DNA from 2 places in the Variovorax sp. MPBD4-3 genome. Region 1 is predicted to be linked to the other one. Evidence: riboswitches for the same ligand, from Rfam matches in the RefSeq annotation. Region 1 holds a riboswitch; the other holds the start of a gene.
What was found. Region 1 has a riboswitch for cobalamin ahead of AC1RVW_RS03220 (TonB-dependent receptor). Riboswitches for the same ligand answer to the same signal wherever they lie in the genome.

Region 1 (3,397 bases):
CATTGCGGCGGAACTCGACGCCAACGACATTCCCTACGTGGTCGCCGAGCAGAACCGCGAACTGGTCGAAAAGCTGCGCGAAGCCGGCACGCCGGCCGTGTGGGGCGATGCCGCCGATCCGGCGGTGCTGATCCAGGCGCACGTGGCCCGCGCCCGCGTGCTGGTGGTTGCCACGCCCGACGCCATGAACGTGCGCCAGATGATCGAGACGGCGCGCACGCTCAACCCGACCATCCAGACCGTGATCCGCAGCCACAACGAACAGGAAGCCGCGCTGCTCACGCGCGAGGCGGCCGTGACCGTGTTCCTGGGAGAGCAGGAACTCGCGCAGGCCATGGCGCGCGACGTGGTCCAGCGGGCCGTGTCGATGGCGGCCCCGGCCTGACGAACTCAAAGGTCTTCGATCACCAGCGTGCGGTAGCGCTGCGCGATGGAGTAGGGCACGGTGCGCACCAGCACCATGAGCTGCTCGGCCGCTTCGCTGTCCTCGGTCTTCACCAGCAGCGCCGTGTGGCCTTCGCGCGCCAGCTTCGTGTATGCGCGCACGGTCGCGCCTTCGGTGCCGGCGGAGGGCAAGGGGTCGTCGGCAGTCTCCACGGTGGGCGTGATCTGGGAGAGCACGGTTTGCGCGGGAAGCAGGTAGACGTCGTCGCCGCTGGTGCCTTGCTCGATCAGGCCGCGGCCGACGCGCTGGGCATCTTCCGCGTCCGGAAACATGACCATCGAGTAGCCGGTCGGATAGAAGGCTCCGCCGATGGTCGCCCGCATGCCGGGTTCGAGAGTGAAGTTCTTCATGCTGTCTCCTGCTTGTGCATGTGCAAAACATAAAAACATAGGCTGCACGGGGAATCCCCTCTGTAGGAGAAGCCCGGAAGCTGTCAACCGGCCTTGGCCTCCACCCATTCACCAATAAGCACTGCCCAATCCATTCCATGCACACACAGAGAAACATCGCGCTCACTGTCCATGAGCTGGAAAAAGGGGAGTTCTACTGGGTGCTGATGGAAGCGGTCGCCGGAGAGCCCGGAGACGCCTCCCACTTCTACGAGCCGCTGGAAGCGGCGCTCGAGCCCTACGCCAGCTACTCGAACGCCTTGGTGGCCGGCGTGGCGGTGATGCGGCGCCTGTTCGGACCCGACGGCAATAGCGGCTACTTATAATTTCGCGGTTCTGGTTTGTTAATTCTCACGAATCAAACCAGTCAACACGGTTCGAAGGTGCCCCGCCCGCCATGCCATGGCGCCGGGGTTAAACGGGAAGCAGGTGCGCCGGGTCATAGCCGACCCGGTCATTCCTGCGCTGCCCCCGCAACGGTCAGCGGATCGGGAACCCTCAAGCCTGCGCCTCCTTGAAGAGGCCGGCGGCCACTGCGCTTCGGCGTGGGAAGGCGAGGCTTTCTGCTCCGATGCGCATTTCGCGCGTCGGAGCGCTCCGCAAGCCCGGATACCGGCCTTGGAAACCGCCTTCGGACGCTGCGGGAGTGCGTGTCCGGGCCTGCCGCCTCCGCGCTCGCGCCTGGACCGTCATCGCCCCTCCGCTTCTCCCGCCTCGTCCTTTTTCGGACAGAGGAGCCTGCGGGGACGCGGGCCGGAGGAGAGATCACATGAGCCGACAGGCATCGCCATCGCGCGATCGCACGGGCGCGCCGCAACGCGTGCGGCTTTCGGGTATTTCACTGGGGCTGGGGCTCGCCCTCGGGCCTGCCGCTGCCCTCGCGCAGGCCGACGGCAGCCAGAGCCTGGCGCCGGTGCAGGTCGAGGCCGACCGCCACACCCGGCTCGCCATCGACGAGACCACGCAGACCGGCAGCCGCTTGGGCCTGACGCCACTTGAAACGCCGGCCAGCATCGAGGTGCTGGACGGCGACACCATCCGCGCACGCGGCGACGTCTCGGTGATCGATGCCGCCACCCGCGCCACCGGCATCACCGGTTCGCCCGGCCCCGGCAACGGCGGCACCGCGATGGCGGCGCGCGGCTTCCTGGGCCACGGCTCGGTGATGCAGCTGTTCGACGGCACGCGGCTGTACGCGGGCGCGGGCACCGTCACCTTCCCGTTCGACACCTGGTCGGTCGACCGCATCGAGATACTGCGCGGCGCGGCCTCGGTGATGTACGGCGAAGGCGCCATCGGCGGCGCGATCAACGTGGTGCCCAGGAAGCCCACGCGCGGGCCGATCCAGAACCAGGCGCTGCTCACCGTAGGCTCCGACGCCACCCGCCAGGTGGCTTTCGGCAGCGGCGGCGCGATCGATGACAGGCTCTCCTACCGCTTCGACATCAGCCACCGCCAGACCGACGGCTTCATGCAGCGCGGCCAGGCCGAGAGCCTGGCCGTGGGCGCGGCGGTGCGGCTCGACGTGTCGCCGCAACTGCAGTTCACGCTCTCGCACGACGAGGGCCGGCAGTCGCCGCAGCGCTACTACGGCGTGCCGCTGATCGACGGCCGCCTGAGCAGCCAGACGCTGCGCCAGAACTACAACCTCGACGATTCCGAGATCAAGTACCGCGACAAGTGGACCCGCCTCGACGCCCAGTGGACGCCGAACGATTCGGTCACCGTGCGCAACCAGCTCTACCGGCTGGAGAGCAAGCGCCACTGGCGCAACAGCGAGACCTACACCTACAGCGCCACCACGCGCCGCGTGACGCGCGGCGACTACCTGGAAATCGGCCACGACCAGGAGCAGATCGGCAACCGCACCGACGCCACCTTCAAGCACGGCCTGTTCGGCCTGGCCAACCAGGTGCTGGTGGGCTTCGACGTGAACCGCATCGACTTCCAGCACACCAACGATTCGCCCTACGGCGGGCGATCGGTGGTGGACCCCTTCGTCTTCAACCCGGGCTACTACGTCTCGCCCGTGGCCTACACGCCTCGCTACCGGACCAGGACCGACACCTACGCCTTCTTCACCGAAGACAAGCTGGCCTTCGACGACCAATGGTCGGTGGTGGGCAGCCTGCGCTGGGACCACGCGAAGATCGCCCGCGCCGACCTGCAGAACGCGGCCAACAATCTGGGCAAGACCTTCGAGTACGCCACCGGCCGCCTGGGCGTGGTGTATGCGCCCGATGCGTCGCAGTCTTTCTATGCGCAGGTGGCGCGCGCGGCCGATCCGCTGACCTCGCTCATCAGCACCTCGGCCACGCAGGTGCCGTTCGAGCTCAGCACCGGCCGGCAGGTCGAGGTCGGCTACAAGCGCCAGTTCGCCGACAACCGCGGCGCCTGGACCGTGGCGGCCTACCGCATCGAGAAGAACAAGCTGCTGTCGCGCGACGCGAGCGACCCGGGCAAGACGCAGCAGATCGGGCGGCAGTCGTCCGAGGGCATCGAGGCCACGCTGGACATGGCGCTCACGCCCACGCTGGACCTCGAGGCCAACATCGCCAGATTG
Region 2 (3,397 bases), on a different contig from region 1:
GAAGGCGCCCATGCCGACGATGGCATAGGCGAAAGGCGCGGAGCTGGAAGCCGGCCACAGCGCCTGCACCGCCAGCCCGAACAGCGCGCCGATCATGCAGCCGAAGAACAGCGCCGGCGTGAACACGCCGCCCACGGCGCCCGATCCCGCGGTGGCCATGGTCGCGGCCGCCTTGGCGACCAGCACCATCGCGATCAGCGTCCAGGGCCACGGCGTGTGCAGCACCGCGTTGACCACGCTGTAGCCGTTGCCCCAGACCTCGGGCATCGGTACGGAAATGGCGCCCATCAGCAGCCCGCCCAGCGCCAGCCGCCACGGCAGCGCGAGCGGCAGCCTGGCGAACAGCGCGCGGCTGCCCTGCAAAGCGCGCAGGAATGCGACCGCCGCAAAGCCCAGCAGCACGCCGAGCACGCAGAACAGCACCACCTCCGCGCCGTGGATCTCGGGGAACGGCGGCATCTTGTAAGGCGGCTGATAGCCCGGCAGCGCGCGCATCGCGACGTTCGCCACCACCGACGCGATGATGATCGGCCCCACGCTTTCCATCGCGATCGAGCCCAGCACGATCTCGGCGACGAAGAAGGCGCCAGCGATGGGTGCGTTGTAGGCGGCCGTGAGGCCGGCGGCGGCGCCGCAGGCCACCAGCAGCCGCAGCCGTTCCGCCGGAAAGCGCAGCAGCCGCCCCAGTTGCGAGGCCGCCAGCGCCGCGAGCTGCACCATCGAGCCTTCGCGCCCTATGGAGCCGCCGGTGCCGATGCTCACCAGCGACGACGCGCTGCGCACCAGCGTCTGCGCGACCGGGATGCGTCCGTCGCCGAGCACGATCGCTTCCATGTAGTCGGAGGTGGCGCTTCGCTCCGCCACGCGCTTGGCAAGCACCAGCAGCAGGCCCGCCACCAGCCCGCCGAGCGTGGGGCAGGCCACGCGCGCCCACCACGGCAGGTGCCTGGCCATGGCCACCAGCCCTTCGCCGGGGCCCAGCACCAGATGCTCGAAGCCGTAGAGCGCCGCGCGGAAAAGTTCGGTCGCCAGCGTGCCGAGCAGGCCCGCGGCAATGGACCAGAGCAGCATCGACTGCCAGCCCGAAACGCCGAAAAGCCGCTGCAGCGCGGAACGAATATTCAGGAAAACCGAGGCCGGGCGCATTGCTTCGATGTTAGCGGTGCGCAACTTTCGGCTTAAATCGTGTCGGACAGGGCCTAAAATCCCGGCCGTTGGTGCCTGCGGCGTGGTTCACGCGCCGCGGTTCAACGGGAAGCAGGAGTGAAGGTCCCCCGAACGCCCTCGAGCGCGTACCGGGCCCGGCCCAAGCCGCCTGCGCTGCCCCCGCAACGGTCAAGCAGACGACGCCGCAAGGCGTCACCCCTCTCCACACAGCCACTGGGCACCCTGAAACAGGTGCCTGGGAAGGCGGCGAGGGGTGTTCTGCCAGCCCGGATACCGGCCAACAAGGCGGCTGCCGCATGCACGGAAAAAAGAATCCGTGCGCGAGGCAGCCATTGCGCCCAGGTGCCGGCGGGGAAGCCGGCACGGGGCATTGACGTTCGTTCGGCACATTTCATGATTTCCCACGCTTCCGTTTTCCGTGGCCGCGCTCCCGCGCGCCGTCTCCGCTTCGCCTGCCTGCCGCTGGCGCTGGCATCCGCCTTCGGCGGCCCGGCCCATGCGCAAGAAGCGCCCACCCTCGGCGAGACGGTGGTCACGGCCAACCGCACGCCGCAGGCACTGTCGGACCTGGTGGGCGACGTGTCGATCATCGACCGCCAGACCATCGAGCGCAGCGGCGCCACCGGCGTGGCCGACGTGCTGGCGCGCCTGCCCGGCATCGAGATCTCGCGCACCGGCGGCATCGGCAACACCACCAGCCTGTACATCCGCGGCGCGGAAACGCGCTTCACGGCCGTCTACCTCGACGGCGTGCGCATCGACTCGCAGTCGACCGGCGGCGCCGGCTGGGAAGGCATTCCGCTGTCGCAGATCGACCGCATCGAAGTGCTGCGCGGCCCGGCCGCCGCGGTGTATGGCTCGGATGCCGTCGGCGGCGTGATCCAGCTCTTCACCAAGCGCGGCGAAGAGGGCGTCTCGCCCTACGCGGGCATCGGCTTCGGCAGCTACGGCCTGCGCAAGATCGAAGGCGGCGTGAGCGGAAAGTCAGGCCTGTTCGACTACTCCTTCGGTGTCGAACATGAAGAGAGCAAGGGCTACAACGTGCAGCCGGTGGTCAAGCGCAACGTGGTCAAGGACGGCTTCACCAGCCCCGATCGCGACGGCTACAACAGCACCTCGGGCAACGTGAAACTGGGCTTCCAGATCACCCCCGACCAGCGCATCGACGCCACGCTGCTCGCGAGCGACATCAAGGCCGGCTACGACGCCACCGTGTCGTACAAGACCAAGCTGCCGTTCCTGTTCGCCAACGACATCGCGAACAACACGCTGCGCACCGCCGGCCTCACCTGGTCGGCCAAGTGGAACGATGTGTACAGCACCCGCGTGCAGATCACCGATTCGCAATCGGTCTACAAGACGCAGCCTTCGTTCTACCGAACTGAAACCCACCTGCGCGGCTACCTGTTCCAGAACGAATTCCGCTTCGGCCCGCACCTGGTGACGGCCACCCTCGAGCGCCGCGAAGACGCACTCGACAACGCGCCCACCACCAGCTCGAAGCTGCTGTCGCGCGACCGCGCGCAGGACGCGCTGTCGCTGGGCTACGGCTTCGTGCAGGGCCCGCACTCGCTGCAGCTGCATGTGCGCCACGACCGCGACAGCGAATTCGGCGGCAAGACCACCGGCAGCGCCGCCTACGGCTATGCCATCACGCCGTCGCTGCGCTTCACGGCCTCGGCCGGCACCGCCTTCCGCGTGCCCACGCTCTACCAGCGCTTCAGCGAATACGGCCTGGCCACGCTGCAACCCGAATCCAGCCGCAACGTCGAACTGGGCCTGCAGTACACCGAAGGCGCCTCGCACGCCGGCATCGTGGTCTACAACAACCAGGTGCGCAACCTGATCAGCTTCGACGGCACCGCCAAGGGCTGCGCCTCCTCCTTCGGCTGCTACAGGAACACGGCGCGCGCCCGCTACCAGGGCGTCACGCTGTCGGGCGGCCACCGCATCGGCGACGTCACGCTGCGCACCTCGCTCGACTTCCAGGACCCGCGCGACCTCGGCACGCACAACCTGCTGGCTCGCCGCGCGCAGCGCCACGCCACCTTCGGTGCCGACTGGCGCGTCGCCGGCTGGACGCTGGGCGCCGAGGTGCAGACCTCGAGCCGCCGCTACGACGACGCCGCCAACAGCGTCAAGCTCGGCGGCTACACCGTGCTGAACCTGTCGGCCAGCAGGCAGATCACGCGCGACCTGAACCTGATCGCGCGGGTCGACAATGTGGGCA

Region 2: another riboswitch for cobalamin. It lies ahead of AC1RVW_RS18400 (TonB-dependent receptor domain-containing protein); the one in region 1 lies ahead of AC1RVW_RS03220 (TonB-dependent receptor).

Annotation. Positions count from the first base shown of each region.
Region 1 covers NZ_JBXASW010000004.1:23,799-27,195, forward strand. The annotation lists gene AC1RVW_RS03205 (cation:proton antiporter domain-containing protein) at 1-385, shown strand, start outside; gene AC1RVW_RS03210 (hypothetical protein) at 391-795, opposite strand; gene AC1RVW_RS03215 (hypothetical protein) at 933-1,160, shown strand; cobalamin riboswitch at 1,200-1,469, shown strand; gene AC1RVW_RS03220 (TonB-dependent receptor) at 1,604-3,397, shown strand, end outside.
Region 2 covers NZ_JBXASW010000031.1:56,599-59,995, forward strand. The annotation lists gene AC1RVW_RS18395 (ClcB-like voltage-gated chloride channel protein) at 1-1,146, opposite strand, end outside; cobalamin riboswitch at 1,199-1,463, shown strand; gene AC1RVW_RS18400 (TonB-dependent receptor domain-containing protein) at 1,561-3,397, shown strand, end outside.